Regions from separate parts of the Paenibacillus sp. GCM10027627 genome, predicted to be linked through region 1. Evidence: predicted binding sites of a transcription regulator. Region 1 holds the regulator's gene; each other region holds the start of a gene.
What was found. Region 1 encodes LexA, which represses DNA repair genes until DNA is damaged. Its sites were predicted from a motif close to CGAACATATGTTCG; they were not measured.
Positions count from the first base shown of each region.

Region 2: recA (recombinase RecA) is a predicted target of LexA. The motif match lies at 3,346-3,359, and genes of this name have one in related genera.
Region 3: ruvC (crossover junction endodeoxyribonuclease RuvC) is a predicted target of LexA. The motif match lies at 3,075-3,088, and genes of this name have one in related genera.

Region 1 covers NZ_JBHTHB010000001.1:711,670-719,311, reverse strand. Annotated here, with positions in the region: gene metH (methionine synthase) at 1-30, opposite strand, end outside; gene ACFQZE_RS03430 (acireductone dioxygenase) at 173-715, shown strand; gene ACFQZE_RS03425 (HAD family hydrolase) at 770-1,558, opposite strand; gene ACFQZE_RS03420 (hypothetical protein) at 1,586-2,092, opposite strand; gene ACFQZE_RS03415 (DUF896 domain-containing protein) at 2,135-2,329, opposite strand; gene ACFQZE_RS03410 (LysM peptidoglycan-binding domain-containing protein) at 2,519-2,893, opposite strand; gene lexA (transcriptional repressor LexA) at 3,051-3,677, shown strand; gene ACFQZE_RS03400 (hypothetical protein) at 3,748-4,119, opposite strand; gene ACFQZE_RS03395 (endonuclease/exonuclease/phosphatase family protein) at 4,181-5,389, shown strand; gene glnA (type I glutamate--ammonia ligase) at 5,552-6,880, opposite strand; gene ACFQZE_RS03385 (MerR family transcriptional regulator) at 6,908-7,318, opposite strand; gene ACFQZE_RS03380 (methionine gamma-lyase family protein) at 7,380-7,642, opposite strand, start outside.
Region 2 covers NZ_JBHTHB010000001.1:1,254,730-1,262,371, forward strand. Annotated here, with positions in the region: gene rny (ribonuclease Y) at 1-1,254, opposite strand, end outside; gene ACFQZE_RS05805 (regulatory protein RecX) at 1,439-2,212, opposite strand; gene recA (recombinase RecA) at 2,216-3,268, opposite strand; gene ACFQZE_RS05815 (competence/damage-inducible protein A) at 3,507-4,757, opposite strand; gene pgsA (CDP-diacylglycerol--glycerol-3-phosphate 3-phosphatidyltransferase) at 4,836-5,411, opposite strand; partial or broken gene ACFQZE_RS05825 (30S ribosomal protein S12 methylthiotransferase RimO) at 5,408-5,581, opposite strand; gene ACFQZE_RS05830 (YajQ family cyclic di-GMP-binding protein) at 5,683-6,174, opposite strand; gene ACFQZE_RS05835 (helix-turn-helix domain-containing protein) at 6,203-7,138, opposite strand; gene ACFQZE_RS05840 (DUF3388 domain-containing protein) at 7,157-7,642, opposite strand, start outside.
Region 3 covers NZ_JBHTHB010000002.1:349,419-357,060, reverse strand. Annotated here, with positions in the region: gene ACFQZE_RS09665 (LysM peptidoglycan-binding domain-containing protein) at 1-2,105, shown strand, start outside; gene ACFQZE_RS09660 (BofC C-terminal domain-containing protein) at 2,282-2,956, shown strand; gene ruvC (crossover junction endodeoxyribonuclease RuvC) at 3,159-3,662, shown strand; gene ruvA (Holliday junction branch migration protein RuvA) at 3,659-4,282, shown strand; gene ruvB (Holliday junction branch migration DNA helicase RuvB) at 4,303-5,307, shown strand; gene ACFQZE_RS09640 (SpoIID/LytB domain-containing protein) at 5,361-7,484, shown strand; gene queA (tRNA preQ1(34) S-adenosylmethionine ribosyltransferase-isomerase QueA) at 7,495-7,642, shown strand, end outside.

The DNA.
Region 1 (7,642 bases):
GAGCAGCTGCTGTAAAGTCGCTTTCGACAATTTGCTACACCCTTCCCGAAATCGTTACAAAATAGTTTATCAGAATCGTTATGCGCTGAAAAGGAAGATCCATCGACATTGGAACTCATTTGATTTATAATTATTATATCATTTAATTTCTATTGGAAAAGAGGGAATGATCATGGCTGAAATTAGAATTCGCAATACCGAGGAACGGATTCAAGGAGAACAAAATGTCCGCGCATTTTTGGAGAGCCAGGAAGTACTTTACGAACATTGGAATCCTAGCAAGCTTTCCGAGGATTTGAAAGATAAATTTGTATTGTCCGATGAAGAAAAGGGACAAATTTTGTCTACGTTCGACGCGGAAATTCGTGATCTGGCAGAACGCCGCGGCTACCGCACATGGGATATCGTCGCATTGTCCGATGCCACTCCGAATTTGGATGAATTACTTAAAAAGTTCGAAAATGTCCATACACATACCGAAGACGAAGTACGTGCGATTACAGCCGGACGCGGCATTTTTATTATTAAAGGAACAGACGATGTCGGTTACTTCGACGTAGAATTGGAAGCTGGAGACGTCATTTCCGTGCCAGAACATAAGCCGCATTTCTTTACGCTTATGGAAAATCGTCAAATTGTGGCCGTTCGCCTCTTTATTGAAACAGAAGGCTGGATTGCACATCCTTTCGCTGACGCCGCATTCCAATCGAAATAAAGCGAAAGCCCCTCGAAATCGCGCAAAAGCGCCTGACGAGGGGCTTTTTTTGTTCTACTGTTCCAAAAGCTGAAGCAGCTCGTTTAAGTTGGAAATTTCAAATGTCGGCACAATTTCGTCGTCACGAACCATGTCATGACGGTTTATCCAGACCGATGTCATGCCGATCGTATTGGCTCCCAAAATATCGGTAGTCAGCTTGTCGCCAACCATAATGCCATGCTCGGGCTCGATTCCAAGCTTGTCCAATGCATGCTGGAATATAGGAGCGGCAGGTTTGCCTTGGCCAAACTCTCCGGAGATAATAATGTGGTCAAAATAAGGGATCAGTGCAGGCACGCCATCCAGCTTTTCCTTTTGCAAGTCAGGCGAGCCGTTCGTCAGCAAAAGAAGTTTATATTTGCCCTTCAGCTTGTCCAAGACAGCAAACGTTTCATCGTAAACAAATGGTCTAGAGCGTCTTTCAGCAGGAAATTGCTCCGCCAGCTTGGCGCCAAGCTCTTCATTGTCTACGCCTAGCGCTTTTAATCCTTGGGTCCATGCCGCCTTGCGGTATTCCGGGGCAAGCTTCTGAAGCTTGCGGAACTCTTCTTGCTCTCCGCCGGAGAAATGAGCCCATAGCCCCTCAAAAGGGTTAATGCCGATCATTTTCGTAAACGGAAAGGTTTCGTACGATTCGTAAAGCGCTCTCGCTTCCTTGCGTACAGCTTGCTCCAGCTCCTCCGCGTCGACGCCTGCCGCCTGCGCACCCGCTAGGCAAGTCGTTTCGAACGCTTCCTTCACGCTGCGGTCATCCCACAGCAAAGTATCGTCTAGATCGAATAAAACCGCTTGCTTGGCCATCTTGGTTTCGACTCTCCCTTATTTATGTTATTTCTCTTCGAAGGAAATGCCGTTTGCTGCGGCAAAACCCTTCAGCTTCTCCGCCATTTCATCCGTTTGGAAACGGTTCAGCAATCTAGAAAACGTCCAGCCCGCGCCTTTATTCGGCATTACCGTCACATATCCGTCTTGAACACGAATCGCTTTAATTGCATCAGCGCTAAGCCTTCTGTCTCCTGAAAAACGACGGGTTTGCACATAGTCTTTGCCGATGGTCAAATAAGGCTTGCGCAAAAAGAAGATTAGAGCAAGCAGGAAATAGGCGCCAATCGTCACCCAGTACATCGTCCCGGTTTCAAATTTGGGGCTCGTTTGAGAGATGAAAATGTAAGCCACAATAAACATAATCAATAGAATCGGGAAAACAAAATTTCTCCCGGTAAACCGGGCAGACTTCTCGGCGTTAAAAACAAGTTGCCCGCCTCCCTGCTTTTTGCGAGTGTGGTTCACTTTGCTCATATTTTTGCGAACTTTGCGTTCCCATGAACGTGACAATATCTTTTCCTCCTTGTAATAACAACTAGACGAACACATAGCTTAGTGCTTTATATTGTCCTCTTCGTCCTCGACATATTTGATAGTGTCCAACTGTTGCCTAAAGTTGCGCTTAAAATTGTTTAGATATTGCTGCCTAAGATCATCCCGTTCCTTTGTTTCCTCATCTGTAAGGCCAACCGTTTTATTTTTCCGCGACAGCTCGTTAATTCGCGCGATTATTTTGTCGATATCCACTTCTGTTTCCACTCCTCTCTAGCTGCAAACACGCTACTCCCTATTTTGACTTTTTAAAGGATGCATTGTCAAGGTATCGCAGCGGACAAGCGGAACAAATAGGCAATAAAAAATAGAGCGAGACAGCCCATTATTGGACTGCATCCCTCTATTCATAAATTCAATGAATTATTCCACTTGAAAAGTAAGTCAAAAGTCCGGAATAATGAGCTTCTGCCCCGGCTTAATCGTTGCGTCTTCTAAGTTGTTCCGGTTCTTTATCATAAAAACCAGATAACCGGTATCATTGCCCTTACTGGCGAGTTGGTTGGCAATCCCCCACAAGGTGTCCCCGCTCTTTACGGTTACGATGCTTTCGTTTTCATGAAGCACGTTTGATCCCGAAGCGTTAATACCTATTAATAGAAAGCTTGAAAACAATAACGCAGCCAACAATAGGCTGGCAATGACTTTTGCCCCATTCCTCTTTAAATGACGAATAAAATGCATGGCTATATTAGGTCTATGCTCTCTGCTGTTGTTATTATGTATTGAACGGTACGAGCTTTCATTTATCATCATCATATTCAGCACCCCAAACATTTGTTCTGCTATTACAATAACACGAACAAATGTTTGCAGTCAATCTTAAATACGAACATTTGTGCTCAGAACTTATGTTTGTACGAACGGCGGTTCTGTGTTATAATTTGACACAACTATACGAATGGAGTTGATACTAGTGTCGAAGCTGTCCAAACGGCAAAATTCGATTCTTGAATTTATTAAGCTGGAAGTTCGGGAGAAGGGTTATCCGCCCTCCGTTCGGGAAATCGCGGAAGCCGTAGGCTTGCTGTCCAGCTCTACTGTTCACGGACATCTGGACCGTCTGGAGAAAAAGGGATTTATTCGTCGGGACCCGACCAAACCGCGGGCCATTGAAATATTAAGCCAAGATGGCGATGGCGAAGACAACGTTATTCCATTCCCAGTCGCACAAGTGCCGATTGTAGGCAAGGTTACGGCCGGCGTACCGATTACGGCGACGGAAAACATAGAAGATTATTTCCCTCTTCCTTCTCACTTCGTTGGCGACAACAATGTATTTATTCTTAACGTCATTGGAGAGAGCATGATCGAGGCCGGTATCCATAACGGCGATTACGTCATTGTCCGCCAGCAGCAATCCGCGAACAACGGAGATATTGTTGTAGCGATGACGGAAGATGACGAAGCCACTGTTAAAACCTTTTACAAAGAAAAAGATCACATTCGGCTTCAACCCGAAAACTCTACTATGGAGCCGATCCGGCTGCATAATGTTACGATTTTGGGCAAAGTCATCGGCCTTTTTCGCGATTTTCATTAGCACAGACAAAAGCAGGGTGTTCCGCAGACTGAAGTCGGCGAAACACCCTGCTTTTTCTATTAGCCTGAGATTAAATACGGCGAAACCCGATAGGCAAAATGCCGGTAGCGCGAATACGGCGAATTTCGCGTTCGGATAAGAAGCGGTCCGAAGAAATTATTGACTCCACGTCGCCGCCGCGAATCAGATTGTCCAGGATGCGAAGATTCGTGTTGCCGCGAAACACTCTAAAGGCTCCACGGAATCTCGTTCTGGAAAACACAACTAAAGTTGCGCCTGCTCTTGGAGAAAAGAATTTCAAGCTTTCAATTCCGTCCAAAATCAAATCCGTATTCCGAATGCCAAGATTGCCTCTTAATATTCTCCGGCGTCCTCGGAAATTTTCATCGGAATAAACCGTCAGCCTGGGAAACGATTGCGATACTTCTACTTCCTTGCTCATTGCTTCATCATCCTCCTTTATTTTGCTACTTAATATGATATGTACGAGCAAATTCGTTGGAATGGATGAAATGGAAAGGTTGATGCACATTTTCATAGAGTGCCTTGTGTTATATAATTGTATGGGCAGAAATATAATCCATTTTTATAAAGCAGATCCGAGAGGGGTTTTTACCATGGAAATAGGGACAGTAAAACGACCGAATCGATATAAATGGTTGAAACGAATTGGGAGTGCAGCAGCAATACCGCTTGCCTTTTTGGCCGCTTTTCTTATTTACATTACCGTCATGGACTATAAACCTGCAGCTAAGGTGGAGCTGCTTTCGGTTGGTCCGAAAAGCGCTGATCCATTAGACGCAAACACTTCTTTTACAATTACGACCTATAATATTGGTTATGCCGGGAACGATCAAGGCCAAGATTTTTTCATGGATGGCGGCTCCATGTCGCGGTCTAGCAGCCAAGGACAGACCGATCGAAATCTATCCATAATGGCAGATTTTCTTAAGACAACCGGTTCTGACATTTACCTGTTGCAAGAAGTCGACAAAAATTCTTCACGCAGTTATGGGATTGACGAGGTCGACTATCTAAGTCAGTTTTTACCCCATTATGAGCATGTTTTCGCGGCAAATTATCGTGTTCCTTGGGTTCCGGTTCCTGTCTTTAAGCCAATGGGAAAGGTACATAGCGGATTGATGACTTCATCAAAGCTTAGCGTCGGCTCCAACCATACGCGTTATGATTTGCCAGGCAAAGAAAGTTGGCCTGTTCAGCAAATGGAGCTTGACCGTGCTTTTATTGAAACCCGAATTCCCGTCAGCAACGGCAAAGAGCTTATTATTGTCAATCTGCATCTGTCCGCTTTTGACAAGGGTGGCGCTATTCGGAAAAAACAGCTGAATTTTTTGTCCTCCTATATCGAACAAGAAATGAAAAAAGAAAATTACATAGTCATAGGTGGAGACTGGAATCACTCCTTACCCGAAACTGATCCAGCAGCGTTCCCTTCTGAACAAGAATGGCCGGAATGGCTGCAACCTTTCCCGGAAGCATTTACGCCAGAGGGCTTTAATTGGGTAGTCGATCCCAGTATCCCTACCGTCCGCACTTTAGATAGGCCCTACAAGGAAGGAACAAACTTCCTTGCTGTAATAGACGGCTTCCTCGTTTCGCCTAACATTGATGTCGCTGTCGTTGCAGGCCACGATCAAAAGTTTACAGTCAGCGACCATAATCCGGTAACGGCTACTATGCGATTGAAGTAGCGAGTTTGCCCAATACATTTTGATCCCGATCAAAAATGACGCTATGTATTTCCCCCCAAAAATCTTCCTCTGAAACGATACGAAATAAAAATACCGGGCCAACCGATGAAGTGAAAAACTTCTACGGTTGGCCCGGTTTATATATTGTAGCTATATTCTTTATTAATAAAGAGTCAAATACTGATCTCTTTCCCATTGATGCACTTGGGTTCTGTACATATCCCATTCGATTTCTTTCAGCTCATAGAAATGGGCCAAAGCGTGATCGCCTAGCGCCTCGCAAATGATGTCGCTTCTCAGCATTTCATCCAGCGCTTCCTTCAAATCGACTGGCAAGCTTGGAATGCCTGCGTCCAAACGCTCTTCTTCCGTCATGATGTAAATGTTGCGATCCGTTGGAGCCGGCAGAGGAAGCTTGTTTTGAATGCCGTCGAGCCCAGCCTTAAGCATGACTGCAAGCGCCAAATACGGATTCGCCGCTGGATCAGGATTACGTACTTCTACGCGAGTTGATAATCCGCGCGAAGCCGGAATACGGATCATCGGGGAACGGTTGCTGGCCGACCAGGCTACATAACATGGCGCCTCATAACCAGGCACCAGACGTTTGTAGGAGTTGACCGTCGGGTTCGTGATCGCCGCCATCGCTCTTGCATGCTTCAAAATACCAGCCATGTAATAACGAGCTGTCGGGCTAAGACCCAGTTTGTCCTTTTCTTCGTAAAAAGCGTTGGTGCTGCCTTGGAATAACGACTGGTGACAGTGCATGCCGGAACCGTTTACACCAAACAGCGGTTTTGGCATAAAAGAAGCATGCAGCCCGTGAACGCGTGCAATCGTTTTGACAACAAGCTTAAACGTTTGAATTTGGTCCGCCGCTTTAATGGCATCGGCGTATTTGAAATCAATCTCATGCTGACCCGGGGCAACCTCGTGATGGGAGGCTTCGATTTCAAAGCCCATTTCCTCCAGCGTCAACACGATTTCGCGGCGGCAGTTTTCACCGAGGTCCATTGGCGCCAAATCGAAATAACCGCCTTGGTCATTAAGCTCTGTCGTCGGTTCTCCTCTTTCGTCCGTCTTGAACAAGAAAAATTCCGGTTCCGGACCTACATTCATCGCCGTATAGCCGAGCTCTTCCGCTTCTTTAAGCGCACGTTTCAAAATACCGCGCGGATCTCCCGCAAACGGAGTTCCGTCCGGCATATAAATATCGCAAATCAATCTGGCTACGCGATCTTGTGCAACCCATGGAAAGACGACCCACGTATCCAGATCGGGATATAAGTACATATCCGACTCTTCAATTCGAACATAACCTTCGATGGAAGAACCGTCAAACATCATTTTATTGTCAAGGGCTTTATCGAGTTGACTCACTGGAATTTCCACATTTTTAATAGTGCCAAGCAAATCGGTAAATTGCAGGCGAATGAACCGCACGTTTTGCTCTTGCGTTATTCTTTTGATGTCCTCTTTTGTGTAACTCACAGAATCATCTCCTCTTGTCTTATATCATTACCGTTTGTTCAAAAATCGGGTTAGCTGACCTTGAATGAGCGACGCTTGACCTGGTCTCTTCTCCAGCAACTGCTGCTTCAGCATGCGATGCAACTGTTGATCCGACAATTCGCGTCTTTTCACTTCAGACTGCTCGCTTACAATCGTTGCATCGTCGGATTCCTTCGAAACCGGATTCATGACCTGCTTAATGCCGGCTATGTTGACACCCTTCTCAATCAGAGACTTAATTTCCAACAAACGTTCTACATCGTTGAAAGAAAACAATCTCTGGTTACCCGCCGTGCGGGCGGGAACGATCAGCTCATGCTGCTCATAATAACGGATTTGTCTGGCCGTTAAATCCGTCAGTTTCATTACGATACCAATAGGAAATAAGGCCATATTTCTGCGAATTTCATCAGCCATGTCGCATCAACCTTCCAGTTGCTCATTTATAGCTACATTGTATCGTCGCCCCTGAAAGGTGTCAAGTTATGTGAGGTTTGGTTACAACCAACCCTTTATCGACCATTTTTTTCAAAGCGGTCAAAACGCCATACTTCGCATGCGAATAAGTAAGTCCTCCCTGCATATAAGCGATGTAAGGCTCACGGATAGGGGCGTCAGCGGACAGTTCCAAACTTCCCCCCTGAATAAAGGTTCCGGCTGCCATAATGACCGGATTTTCATAACCAGGCATGTCCCACGGTTCCGGAACGACATGCGCGTCAACCGCGGCCGCTTGCTGAA
Region 2 (7,642 bases), 540 kb from region 1:
CGCTCCTACGAGCATCGCGATAACGGATGTCGCTTCCGTATCGCCGTGATGAGAAGCGATACTGTTAATAACGACCGGATGCTCTTTGTATTTTTTGGCGAGTTCTACGCCAATTTCTACGTGAGAGCCTTCCACCTCGTGGTCAAGCGCTTTGCCGATATCATGCAGCAATCCCGCTCGCTTCGCCAGAGTAATGTCTTCCCCTAGCTCTGCAGCCATAAGGCCGGTCAAATACGCCACTTCCATGGAATGCTTCAGCACGTTTTGACCATAGCTTGTCCGATATTTCAGTCGTCCAAGTATTTTGATCAAATCCGGATGCAAGCCATGAACGCCAACCTCAAACGTCGCTTGCTCGCCATATTCGCGAACGCGCTCGTCGATCTCTTTGCGGGACTTTTCAACCATTTCTTCAATCCGCGCAGGGTGGATACGACCGTCTGCCACCAATTTCTCCAAGGAAGTTCGGGCAATTTCACGGCGAATCGGGTCAAAGCCAGACAATATGACCGCTTCCGGTGTATCGTCGATAATGAGATCGATACCAGTCAATGTTTCCAAAGCACGGATATTACGGCCTTCGCGTCCAATGATACGGCCTTTCATTTCTTCATTAGGCAACGTTACAACGGATACCGTCGTCTCGGCCACATGATCGGCTGCGCAACGCTGAATCGCTAACGATATAATGTCTCGCGCTTTTTTGTCGGCTTCTTCCTTCGCCTGCTGCTCGATCTCTTTGATCATTTGCGCGGTTTCGTGACGTACTTCCTGCTCGACATTGGTCAAAATAATGGATTTGGCATCCTCCATCGTCAAGCTTGAAATACGTTCCAACTCGCTAAGCTGCTGCTTGTAAATGGAGTCAATCTGCTCTTGCGTTTCTTCGATTCTTTTCTCCTTGTTGGCTACCGTTTCTTCTTTGCGTTCTAGCGCCTCTAATTTTTTATCCAGCGACTCTTCTTTCTGTAGCAGGCGTCTCTCTAGACGTTGCACTTCATTGCGCCGCTCGCGGATGTCCTTTTCAGCTTCTGCACGTAGTTTGTGGACTTCGTCCTTTGCCTCAAGCACCGTTTCTTTCTTTTGCGCTTCCGCTTCCTTCTTCGCATTTTCTACGATTTGAGCAGCGGCTTGCTCAGCGCTAGAAATTTTGGCTTCAGCAATCGACTTTCGATAAGCATAACCAATCCCAAAGAAAATTACGCCAACAAGGATGCTAACCAGAATCAAGATCCAGATGTTTACATCTCCCATCTTGTTCACCTCCTTGCTGCATACACCAAGGCTATTGCTTGGGATGATATTAGGTTTTTTAACCGGTTTCCATACCGTTTCATCGTGTACCATTTTGACGAAAAAAAACGCTTTGAATCAACTTTTGGAAGAAAACCTGATTCAAATAGAAAGGAATACAACCTCATTTTAGCTTTACATAAAATCAGTTGTCAAGCAAAACGCCATCATCTTCCTCATCGCTCTGCTCAGCTGAACGTAAGTCCAATCCTTTTATCGCCTCTCTGACGATATCGCCAGGAAAGCCTCTCCTGAGCAAAAACGCCATTAGTTTCATTCTTTTTTGTTTGGCTTCGCCTTTTACGGAGCGACATTTTTTTTCGGCGAGCTTTATGGCGGCTTGAAGCTCGCTCCCGCGATCCAGCCCGGATAGAGCCTCAGCGGCTATCCCTTTGGGCACTCCTCTTTGCTGCAGCTCCTGCTTAATCATAAGCCTGCCTTTTAAGCCGCTTTGCATCCGGCTTGCCGCGAACTGGCGCGCATATTGTTCATCATCCACAAGTTGTTCGCTTTCTAAACGCTGTACCGCATATTGAATACTTTCTTCCTCAAACTCTTTTCTCGCCAAATATTGCGCGATCGCCTTGCTCGTTCTTGGCTTCGCCCCTAAATACGCCACAGCCTGTGCATAGGCCAAGTACCGGCTGTTCTCCATGCGGATTTCTTCAGCTTGCCGAATGGTTACGAATTGCCCCTTCATTAAGCGAAAGCGGATCATAATATCCTCATGTACGGCTATCTGCGGCAACTCTGCCTCCAAATCGGCAAAAATTAAATAAGTACGCTTCTCCTTTTTATCGCGGCGCACAGCCTCAATCGTCCATCCCTCGCCATAGGCTTCCAGCTCTTCATCCTTCAATCCCGCCATTCCTTCCTGCAAAAACAGCTTCGCCGCTCTCAAAGAGAGCGGCGAAGCCATCTATTAATCTTGATCTTCAAATTCATCCTCGTCTTCGTCATCCTTGGAGAAGTTGGCCGGAGAGGCCGTAGCCGACAGGTTGCTTGCATCACGGATTAGCTTTTCAATTTCGCCGGACATTTGAACATGGTCTTTCAAATATTGCTTCGCATTTTCCCGGCCTTGTCCAAGACGCTCGCCATTATAGGAAAACCAAGCGCCGCTCTTTTGGATAATGTCCATTTCAACGCCGATATCAATCAAGCTGCCCTCTTTGGAAATTCCTTCGCCGTACATAATATCGATTTCCGCTTGTTTGAAAGGAGGCGCCACTTTGTTTTTAACAACCTTGATTCTCGTACGGTTGCCGACCATATCGTTTCCTTGCTTCAGCGTCTCAATACGGCGCACATCAAGCCTAACGCTGGAGTAGAATTTAAGAGCCCGTCCGCCTGGAGTCGTCTCCGGGTTGCCGAACATCACGCCAACTTTCTCGCGCAATTGGTTAATGAAGATCGCGATCGTCTTCGATTTTGCAATGGCTCCCGATAGCTTACGAAGAGCTTGAGACATCAAACGCGCCTGAAGACCTACGTGAGAGTCACCCATATCGCCTTCGATCTCTGCCTTAGGCACTAGCGCCGCTACAGAGTCTATAACGATAATATCGACTGCTCCGCTGCGCACAAGCGCCTCTGCAATTTCAAGCGCCTGCTCGCCCGTATCCGGCTGCGACAGAAGCAACTCGTCGATATTGACGCCAAGCTTGCTTGCATAGAGAGGATCAAGCGCATGCTCGGCATCAATAAAAGCGGCTTGTCCGCCGATACGCTGAACTTCCGCAATGGCGTGGAGAGCGACAGTCGTTTTACCGGAAGATTCCGGTCCGTACACTTCAATAACACGGCCGCGCGGCAATCCGCCAATGCCAAGTGCAATATCTAGGGCAAGCGAGCCGCTTGGCACGGTCTCTACTTGCATATGTGTCGATTCACCCAATTTCATAATGGAGCCTTTACCAAACTGCTTTTCGATTTGACGAAGAGCATTATCTAAAGCTGCGCGACGATCCGCCAACTTACCCACATCCTTCACGATTAATATTAATCTATTAGTATGATACCTCATTTTTTGCAGGTTGCCAACCTTTTTTTCGAACACACATTCGTATTTTTTACTAACATCACTCCTTAGGCATATAGACATAAAAAAACCGCAGCAAAGTAATCTTCGCCACGGTTCTTCCGATAGTTAATCCTATTATAGCCGCCCCTTCGACATTTGACAACAGCGAACACCGAATTTTTTGCGACGACTATTCGTCCTTCAAAGCTTGCCACAGACGGAACATGGCGGCTTTGACAGCTCGCAGCCGGATCATGGAACGCCCCCCGCTTAGATGAGTCGTATGGACAACCGTCCCTCTTCCCCGCTCCGCAATTGCAAAATAAACAAGACCTACCGGCTTGCCCTCCGATTCAGCCGGACCTGCAACACCCGTCAGCGATACGCCGAAGTCAGCGTCTGCCAGCTGCCGCACATTTTCCGCCATAAGAGCCGCGGTCGACTCGCTAATGGCTCCAGGAGCGTCCTCGCCCTCCAGTTGCGACATCGGAATGCCAAGCAGCTTGTTTTTCATAACATTGGTATAAGTGACGACTCCTCCGGCAAATTCGCCGCTGCTGCCCGGCACGTTTGTAATCAGCTCCGCGAACAGCCCCCCGCTACAGCTTTCTGCGCTGGCCATGCGCCGTCTTGAGCTTCTAAGCAGCTTAACGATAGCCACCTCGATCGGAACGTCCTCCTGGGCATACAAATGAGCGCCGACCCGCTGCTTTATATCCGCTACGGTAGCGTCAATACGGGAGCCCGCCTCCTCTGCCGATTTAGCCTTTGTCGAGACTCGAATCGATACTTCGCCTTCCTTGGCATAGGGCGCAATGGTAGGATCGGACTGCGCTTCAATCAAATCGATCAGCTTCGCCTCCAAAGTCGACTCGCCGATGCCCACAAACTTCAGCAAACGGGAAAACAGCGGCCGCTCCTCGCCCATAATTTCTCTCAGCCATGCTTGACCGGGGCCACCGAGCATCGGCTTCATTTCTTTTGGCGGCCCAGGCAGCAGCATATAATATGTGCCATCCGCTGCAAGCGCGTTGCCAACCGCAAGTCCCGTTTCGTTCATAAGCGGCAAGCTGCCTTCAATGAGATTCGCCTGGCGCTTGTTGCTCTCCACCATCTCTATCCCTCTGGACGAAAACAACGTTTCAATCGCTTCCATGGAAGGTCCATGAATTTCAAGCTTGCGATTCAAATAACTTGCGAGCACATCTTTGGTCAAATCGTCCTGTGTAGGTCCAAGTCCTCCCGTAAACACCAGCAAATCGGCACGGCTTCTGCCAACTTCTATTGCGTTTAACAGCCGAGCCGCATTGTCGCCGACTACCGTTTGAAAATAAACATCAATTCCGAGCTCCGCCAGTTTTTCCGATATAGCCTGCGCATTTGTATTGACGATCTGACCCAGCAGCAATTCCGTGCCTACTGCAATGATTTCCGCTTTCATCCTAATGACGGCCTCCTTTGGGGTATCCTCTTACGATAGGCAAAAGCACTCTTCCGCATACGGAGGAGTGCTCTTTGTTTATTCTACAGGTATTAGATGTTTATTTTTCACAAAATAATCAATGCCGGAATAAACGGTAATCGCTGCCGCTACCCAGCTTGCGATCAGGTCAAATGGCACGTCGATTAAAACAAACGGGAAGTTATTGAGAAGCAGCGCGATAATCATTGTAATCTGAATCGCCGTTTTCCATTTTCCCCAAGCGCTCGCGGCCATAACGGACCCTTCCAGCAAGGCAATTTGTCTCAGTCCGGTAACCGCAAATTCGCGGCTAATAATAATGATCGCGATAAGCGCGTTCAGCTTGCCCATTTCGACCAAAGAAATAAGAACAGCGGCTACGAGCAGCTTATCCGCGAGCGGATCGAGCAGCTTTCCAAGATTCGTGACGATTTTGTTTTTGCGCGCGATATAACCGTCGAGGCCATCGGTGCTTGCCGCGATAATAAAAATGATCGCTGCTACAATTTGATTGTAAGTAATCTCAAAATCGGCGAACCTCAAAGAGCCAAGATCCAGCTTGATAAGCAGGAAAAACATGATGACGGGTACTAAGAAGATTCTTGCCAGCGTTATTCGATTCGCTAAATTCACTTAATTCCCTCCCCAGACAGATCGAACTCGTATGCGTGCGTTACACGCATCTTCTGAATGGAGCCGATTTCAGCACGACAATTGGAGATAAACATTTCACCATCAATTTCAGGGGCATCATACATGGATCTGCCCACGTAGATATCGCTGCGTCCGTCATATCGCTCCACTTACACTTTCAATTTCCTTGCCGATCAAATCAAACTTTATTTCTTTTAAAAATACAAACTCGCTAAGACGCACCAAATTCACTTCGGTCTCGCCATGAAACCTAACGATAGTTGGTGAACTGGAGATCCACAGGCAAATCCGCACCTCTAAGCAAAGCGATGACCGCTTGCAAATCGTCGCGGCTTTTTCCTGTTACGCGGATCTGATCACCCTGAATTTGGCTTTTCACCTTCAGCTTGGAATCGCGAATCAGAATATTGATTTTTTTGGAGACGTCCTGCTCAATTCCTTGTCTCAGCTTGATGCGCTGCTTGACGGTTCCGCCGGAAGCGCCCTCAACTTTGCCGTAATCCAAGTTTTTAATCGGGACACCGCGTTTAATCATTTTGGTTTGCAAAATGTCAATTACGCTTTTCAGCTTGTAATCGTCATCCGAGCCGACTACGAGCTCGTCTTTCTCCAGCGCAATGCTGCTTTTGCTTCCTTTAAAATCAAAACGAGTTTCGATTTCCCGCTCCGCTTGTGTAATGGCATTGGCTAATTCCTGCATATCCACTTTGGAGACAATATCAAAAAAACTTTCCGAACTCATGGCTTACACTCCTTGCTTTCAAATATCGTTATTCGCTTGTAATGGATTCTCCCGCACCATTATTTTCCGTTCCCGGCGTAGGTGTCGGTGTAGGCGATACCGCTCCGCCCTCCGCTTGCAGCGGATTAAGCAGCAGCTTTTTGGAAGTTGCGCGGTCGCCGTCCGGAACGATAACGCCATCTACCGAAACTTCAACCAAGTCGGCACGGCCTACGTTAATATAAATCGGCTCCGTTGTAAGCTCGTAGCTTTGAATTGCCCCGTCTTCAGCGGTCGTATAAAAAAGCTTTTCCCCAGAAGCGCTGCCGGCTCTCACTTCAACCCAGTTGCGGCCGCCGCTTACTTTCAGATCAATCTTATGTACACCGCCAGGGGGACCAATATCGTATTTATCCGCTTTGCCCACTTTGCTGCTGAACGTAACTGTAGCAGGCGCTTGTGTCGACGGAGTTGGCGTAGGCGGTACAGATGCAGAAGGCGTGCTTGTAGAACCTCCGCTTGTTGGCTCCGGAAGCTGCGTATTTTCGGTAATTGGCGTTTCGTCGGTTTTTTTGGTTGTTTCCGAATCCTTGCTAAAAGCATAATACCATACGAGAACGACGATTAAAATGAGAAAACACCACATCAGCAAGCTAAACCCGATTTTTCCGAACCGGTCGGAAGTGCTGGATCTGACCTTTCTCGGTTTCCTGACGGGAATAGCTTCTGCGGATTGCTCCAATACCGGAGCGGCCGGAACCTCATGCTGGTAAAGGCGCAGCACTTCTTCCGGCTCAAGGCCGACCGCCTCGGAATAGTTTTTAACGAAAGCTCGAACATAGAAGGTGCCGGGCAAAATGCTATGATCACCCGTTTCCAAAGCTTCCAAGTAGCGCTTTCTAATTTTGGTCAGTTCTTGTATTTCATCAAGCGATAAACCGCGTTCCTCTCTTGCCTTTCGAAGCAATGCGCCTAAATCAGACATCGAATGGGCTCCTTTCCTCTAAAAGTCGTCAGTATAGTTGGCTGTAAACGATTCGTAGGAGATTTCTTCATCCGGCGTATTTCGAAGCTCGATAATAATATCGAAATGACTATAGTCATAATGAGATTCCTTCACGAAAATGTCGGGATGCTCGATTACTTTAGTGGATGGCATCGCCATAATTTCCTGCAGCAGCGAATAATGCTTTTCATTGGAACGAATGGTGCTGACAATCCCGTCAATAATATAAATATTGTTAGGCTGCATTTCTTCCTCGCTCAACTGGCTGCGAACCGTTTGACGAAGCAAAGTAGAAGAAACGAACGTCCACCGCTTATTGGAGCATACGCTTCCTGCGATAATGGATTCCGTCTTTCCTACTCTCGGCATTCCTCTTAGTCCAATAACCTGATTACCGTCGCGTTTAAACACCTCGCCAAGAAAATCGACCAAAATACCTAGTTCATCCCTTACAAAACGGAATGTTTTCCGATCGTCGGAATC
Region 3 (7,642 bases), on a different contig from region 1:
AAAAAAAGAATACGGCGCCGCTGGCAGCGGAGAAAAAGCCTACAGGGCCAATCGTATCGCCTGTTCCTCCGGCCCCGGCTCCGAAGCCGCCTGCCGCTAAGGTCGAGCCTCTAGCGAAAAAAGAAGAACCTATAAGCAAAAAAGTGGAGCCTCTTGCGAAAAAAGAGGAGCCTATAAGCAAAAAAGTGGAACCATTGGCTAAGAAAGAAGAGCCGATAGGCAAAAAAGTAGAGCCGTTGGCAACGAAAGAGGAGCCAATAGGCAAAAAAGTGGAGCCGCTATCCTCCAAAACTGCTCCTTTGTCTACAGGAAAGACGGCTCCGTTGTCTAAAGGAAAAACGGCGCCACTATCCACGGAAAACGTCGCACCGCTTAGCGGCGGCAACGTAGCTCCGCTGTCATCAAACGTTGGAGCGCAAGGAACGGGTGGCAATGTAGCCCCGTTGTCTTCTAATGTCGGAGCGCAAGGAACGGGTGGCAATGTAGCTCCGTTGTCTTCCAATGTGGGAGCTCAAGGAACGGGTGGCAATGTAGCTCCATTGTCTTCTAATGTGGGAGCGCAAGGAACGGGTGGCAATGTAGCTCCATTGTCTTCTAATGTGGGAGCGCAAGGAACGGGTGGCAATGTAGCTCCGTTGTCTTCTAATGTTGGAGCGCAAGGAACGGGTGGTAATGTAGCCCCGTTGTCTTCTAATGTTGGAGCGCAAGGAACGGGTGGTAATGTGGCTCCGTTGTCTTCGAACGTTGGAGCGCAAGGAACGGGTGGCAATGTAGCTCCATTGTCTTCGAACGTAGGAGCGCAAGGAACGGGCAATGCAGCTCCATTGTCATCCAATTTGTCTCCGCTTGGAGGCGGCAACGTATCGCCATTGTCGTCTAATGTTAGCCCGCTGTCGTCCAACGTAGCTCCTTTGGCTAATACGTCTCCTTCAGCAAAGATAGCTCCTTACGGCAAAAAAGTTCTGCCTTCTGAGAAGGCAAAAGAAACGAAGATTAAGCCGTCTAACTCGGAATATATACAAAGTGTGGATTTATTCCATCCATATGGAGTGCCTGCTAATCAGGCATCCCTTTACGGTCATGAGCAATTCGCAGATGCTTCCACAAACATGTATCCGTACTTTGGTGCTGAGCAATCTTATTCGCCGTATGGGAATGCAGGTTCTGGCTTTGTCCCGTATAGTGAGCCTTACCCGGTTAATCCGTTTAATTGTCCGCCCGGTCCATTTGTAGGTTATCCGGCTCCTCCGTTGTTGCCTTATGCGGCAGATCCGGGCTGGGGATATGCCGGAAACAATCAGATTTCGCCTTCGGGAAATGTGCCGAATACGTCCAATCCGGGCGTATCGCCTTACTCGAATACGATCAATCCAGGTGTGTCTCCACTTTCGAATTTGTCCAACACAGGGGTATCGCCGTTCTCGAACACGTCTAATCCTGGCATATCGCCTTATTCGAACACGTCTAACCCAGGCGTATCGCCTTACTCGAACACGTCTAATCCTGGCATATCGCCTTATTCGAACACATCCAATCCAGGCGTGTCGCCACTCTCGAATTTGTCCAACACAGGGGTATCGCCGTTCTCGAATACATCTAATCCCGGCATATCGCCTTACTCGAACACATCTAATCCCGGCGTATCGCCACTCTCGAATTTGTCCAATACAGGGGTGTCGCCGTTCTCGAATACGTCTAATCCCGGCATATCGCCTTACTCGAACGTATCCAATCCCGGCGTATCGCCGCTCTCCAACGAACACAATGCGGGAGCGATTACGACAGGAGGCGTTTCAGGATATTCAGCCGAATACCCGCCTGCAGGGTTCGAAGATTATTCTAACGGTTATCCGGCCGGATACCCCTATCCGCTTTGGTCCGATTATTCGGCTGCGAATCCCTCGCACAAAAAAAATGACGATTGTGGCTGCGGCGGGAAGCGTGAGGATGAAATTAACGGCTCATTAAAAAACAAAACGGGTTCATCTAAAGCCAATTCAGCCAAACCTCGCAAAAAAGCCAAAAAAGCGGTTATCCGCACGGTAGCCCCTCGTCCAAAACGAAAATCTACTTCAGGCAGCAGCAGGCCTTGGCTTAATCAGTAAACGATGACTTGAATGGATAATCCAATTCAATAAACTTTCTTTTTTGCCGGTACCTATTTGGGTGCCGGTTTTTTTTCTGTTCCTTTTTTTATGTAAAACCGTCCCCAACTATTATTTTGAATAATTATACATCATTGGTGCAGACTATCAGAAAACGTAATAAAGGGGTCTTCCTCATGATGACATTCAGCTTGTGGAAGCAATTGAAACGTCGCCTTCGCCGCACTAGAAGGCCACTATGGACGCTTGGGGGCATCGCCTTTTGGCTAATGGTAATTGCATTATCAGCCGGTGCGGCTGTTCAACTGCCAGTTGCGGCGTATGCGCAAGGCCACGAATCTGAAGCGGCGGACAGCATGCTTTTGCCCCAGCAGCCATCGATAAGCGAGCTTTTGAAAGAACGGGACAAAAACGTTCAAGTCTTGCTGCAACGGCAATATGTTTGCGGAGAAGAATTCGAAGCGCTGGGCTCGATGAATACGAAGGACATTATACAGCTTTTGCGCGATCATCCCGATTTCAGCGCGAGCCTGAACAAGGACCCGGAACAGGTTGTTTTGGTGCAGCGAATCGAGGACTTGTCCGACTATTGCAAATCGCATGCCTATTTTGGCGTAGACCGATTTGGCAATTTTACTTTGTTTGACGGAGAGCCAAGGAAGGAGAAGGTGCTGCGCACCTTCTTTCAACTGGACATCCGGTTTATGGAGAGCAGCTTGCCGCAGCATAAATTGGAGCGTTTGACCCAAGGAATACGGGTAAGCGACATGGACGAGTTCAACAGTGTATTGTCTACTTTCAGTGATTATGCAGTGAACCGAAATGAAATAACGAAGCCACTTCTTTATTAGCCCACGATAAATGGAAACAATCAGATTTCCCTTCATGCAAGCGGCAGGTCAAGAACTTCATTGGAAGTTCTGGCTTGCCGCTTTTTGTTTTTGGAGAGGGGCTTGTTCACAGAAACATCAAACGTCCGTTCTCATTCTCGGTAACTTTTGCTATAATGGAGGGTAGGCATTCATAAGGCATGTTTTGTTAGGAGTTGGCGATTTGCGCGTTCTTGGAATTGACCCGGGCATAGCGATTGCGGGTTTTGGTTTTATAGATAAAGTGGGGCATAAGCTGACAGCGGTACAATATGGAGCAATTCAAACGGAAGCCCATACGCCGGCAGAGAAGCGGCTTGTACAAATTTATGAGTCCGCAGGTGCGTTGATGGATCGGTACAAGCCGGATTCCGTGGCCGTTGAGAAGCTGTTTTTCAATCGAAACGTCACGACGGCTTTTGCGGTAGGCCAGGCTCGCGGGGTCATTATTTTGGCTGCCGCGCAGCGGGGACTTCCGGTTGCGGAATATACGCCGCTCCAGGTGAAGCAGGCCGTTGTTGGCTACGGCAAGGCGGAGAAGCGTCAAGTGCAGGAAATGGTCAAAATGTTTTTGAAACTGTCGGCGATTCCGAAGCCGGACGATGTGGCGGATGCGCTTGCAGTTGCGATTTGCCATGCCCATTCGGCCGTGTTGAGCCAAAAAATAAACGAGGTGAAACGGCTGTGATCGATTTTTTACGAGGGCCTGTTGTACATATTGAAGCCGAATATGTCGTTATGGACGTTAGGGATGTAGGGTATCGCGTGTTCACACCTAGTCCGTACGCATTTGCCGGCAAAGACGGAGCGGTGACCGTGTTTATTCACCATCATGTAAGGGAAGATGCGATCTTGCTTTTTGGCTTCGAATCGCGGGAGCAGCTCCATCTGTTCCGCAAGCTGCTTGACGTATCGGGAATCGGACCGCGCGTTGCGCTTGGCGTATTGTCGGCAGGCAAGCCGGAATCGATCGTTGCCGCCATTCAGCAGGACAATCTTGCTTTTTTGACGAAATTGCCTGGAATTGGAAAAAAGACAGCTCAGCGAATGGTGCTCGATCTCAAAGACAAGTTATTTGGCGCCGTGCCGCAAGAAAGCTTGCTTTCCGTGTCGGGCTTTACAGCTGAATCCGGCGAAGACGGAGCGGGGACGGCAGCTTGGAAGGAAGCCAAAGAGGCGCTGGCCGCTCTTGGGTACACGAATGCGGAGCTGGATAAGGCATGGAGCGGGCTTAAAGACAGCGTGAAGCCGGACGAAACGGTTGATTCCCTCATGAAACGGGCGCTGCAACAGCTCTTTAAAGGGTAATAGAAAGGAGGGGAACGAATATGGATGACCGGATCGTTTCCGCAAGCCTGATGATGGACGAGCATGCCGTCGAGCTAAGCTTGCGGCCTCGCTATTTGGCAGAATATATTGGACAAACGAAAGTGAAAGAAAATTTGACGATTTATATTGAAGCTGCGAAAATGCGGAAGGAAGCGCTGGATCATGTCCTTCTTTACGGCCCTCCGGGACTTGGAAAAACGACGCTATCCAACATAATCGCCAACGAACTAGGCGTCAATCTGCGAACGACTTCGGGACCGGCTATTGAAAGACCTGGCGATCTGGCTGCTTTGCTCACCAATCTGCAAGAAGGCGACGTCCTTTTTATCGACGAAATTCATCGGCTGCACCGTACGGTGGAGGAAGTACTCTATCCCGCAATGGAAGACTTCGCTCTCGATATAATGATTGGCAAGGGGCCGAGCGCACGCTCGGTAAGGCTCGATCTCCCGCCGTTTACGCTTATTGGCGCCACAACGAGAGCAGGACTGCTGTCGGCTCCGCTGCGCGATCGGTTCGGCGTAGTCAGCAGGCTGGAATTTTATACGGTTGACGAGTTGTCTTATATCGTCTCCAGAGCGTCGGAAATATTGGACGTAACCATCGTTGGCGAGGCCGCTGGCGAAATCGCGATGAGGTCAAGAGGGACGCCGCGAATCGCAAACCGGCTGCTAAAACGGGTAAGGGATTTTGCACAAGTAAGGGGAGACGGCGTCATTACGCATGAAATAGCCAGATCCGCGCTGGAGCTTTTGCAGGTCGACCCGATGGGGCTGGACCATATCGATCACAAAATGCTGTATGCCATGATGACAACCTTCTCCGGTAGGCCGGTGGGATTAGACACGATAGCGGCTACGATTGGCGAAGAAAGCCAGACGATAGAAGACGTTTACGAGCCTTATTTGATGCAGATCGGTTTTCTGCAAAGAACGCCAAGAGGACGGATCGCAACGGACAGCGCGTACAATCATTTGGGACTTCCGTTACCCAAGCGCCCTTAACACTTAACCTTTGACGAGAAAATGTTCAGCAAGCGTGAGAGGAGAGAACCATCATGACCTACAAAAGCCTGACTACAGTCAAAAAGGTTGCCATTACAGTCATTGCCTTTTTACTGCTTTTTTCGACGTGGACCGCGCATCAGGCGCAAGCTGCCGTCCCTTCTTTGGATACGATTAGAGTTGCGCTTTTCCTTCAATTGCCTGGGAAATACGATTCGACAACATCTGCTGCCACCTTTCAATCGGCAGGCGGTATGGACCTTGGAGTAAGAAGCCCCGGGGGCATCCGCCCGATGATGAGCGTTCCGGCAGGCAAGCAAGTTCGCTTTGCGGTTGACGACTATAAAGTTAAACTGGCGGAATCCAAAAACTTTGCATCCGCTCTAGCGGTTTATCAGTACGTTAAAACTGCAAAAGGCAACGTCTATTTAACTTCGTTATCCAAAAACGGGGCTCTTACTTATCAAGTGCTGGAAGGGATGTACAAAACGGCGGAGGAATCCAAAGCGGCGCTTGCACGCTGGAATGCTGACGCTAAGCTCATCTCCCTACTAAACGGATTTAAGCCGGAGATGCAAGGTCCAATGCGGCTCGAAACAGCCGCTCTTGAAGGCAAAGGGGCTGCCCAAGCTGCGGCCGACGCATTTGGCGGGGCCGGGTTTGATGCCTACGTAGCGGTTAGAGCTTCGGCAAAAGGCGATGCCGTTTATAGCGTGATGGTAGGAGGCGCTTCAACGCAAGAGGAGCTTAAAGTTCTTCAAGCAGCAGCTACTAAAGCGCCGGGAGGAGCCGCTCTCAAAGCAATCGAAGCGGGTTCTGAGCATATGCTCATGCGCAATGACCATTCCGTTAGCGGCAAAGCAGGCGAAAGCCATGAGCTGTTTGTTGTTCCGGCAGGAGTCAAAGCATGGCTTTCTCCGGCTGGTGATAAGCCGATTGGTCTTACGGAACGAAGCAAACGAACGTACCGGGGCCAATTCGAAATCAGCTCGTTTAACGGAAGACTGGCGGTCATTAACGAGCTTCCTTTTGAGCAATATTTGTATTCCGTTGTAGCGGTGGAGATGTACCCGTCTTGGCCAATCGAAGCGCTCAAGGCACAAGCCGTTGCTGCACGTTCTTATGCGCTGAATAAAGGCTTCGGCTTTCAAATTGCACATGTTGTCGACACGACGCTTAGCCAGGCCTACTATGGCGCAGGATCGGAGCGCCCGGCTTCCACGGAAGCGGTGGAGGCGACCAAAGGACAGGTAGCGCTTTATAATGGCAAAGTCATTGAAGCCGTCTTTTCTTCGAATGGCGGAGGAATGACGGCCGATGCGAAAGAGGCGTGGAACAATGCCATTCCATACCTGCAAGCAGTGCCGAGTCCCGACGAATCGGCGGAAGAGGGCGCGTACAGTTGGCATCGCATCGTATTGCCTAGCGGCCTTATCGGGTATATCCGCGAGGACTTAGTGAAGGATACAGGCCGCAAAACCGCAGCCGGAAGCCGTATTATGGAACTGACGACGGATGGGACCAACATCAGGAAACATCCCGTTATTCAAGATTCAGTGCCGGTTGTCGCCAAGCTAGGCAAAGGAGAACAGGTCATCGTGCTTGAAACGGTGGTGGAATCCAATCCAATGAGCTGGATACGAGGACCTTTTACCGGAGCGGAGCTGTTGACCACAATTAATGCGCGGACCAATCCGAAATTAACGGCGCCGCTTCTCTCTTTGGAGGTCAGCAGCCGGGGGCCGTCTGGAAGAGCGACGGAATTATCGGTCAACGGCATGAAAGTAAAGCTGTCTTCTCCAGACTCCATAAGGGGCGCTCTCGGTGTCGGCGGTTCCTTGCCAAGCACTCTGTTTACAGTGGACGAAACGGCAAAGGTGGCTATTCAAGGCGCAGGCGGAGAGGGAACGACAAGGACGGACAATTCGCAAAAGGTCTATGTCATGGGAGCGGGCGGCAAGTCAGCCGCTTTGGAAGACCCCTATCTGTATGTGCTCAATGGAGAGGGCGATATTCGAGCCGCAACCAAAGATGCATCGTTCGAATTCAGAGGAACAGGCTTCGGCCACGGCGTCGGATTGTCCCAATACGGGGCGTTGACTCTGGCGAAGCAAGGGTATGACTATGAATATATTTTGAAATACTACTACAAGGGTATAACCGTTGCTAAGGAATGATAAATAAGAGATGAATGTAGATTGGTTTGACTTTCATTTACCGGAAGAGTTAATTGCACAAACGCCGTTACAAGAGCGGACGGCCTCCAGACTGCTTATGCTGGACAAAGGGACGGGCGACACCGCGCACGGCATGTTTACAGATTTAGCGGATCAGC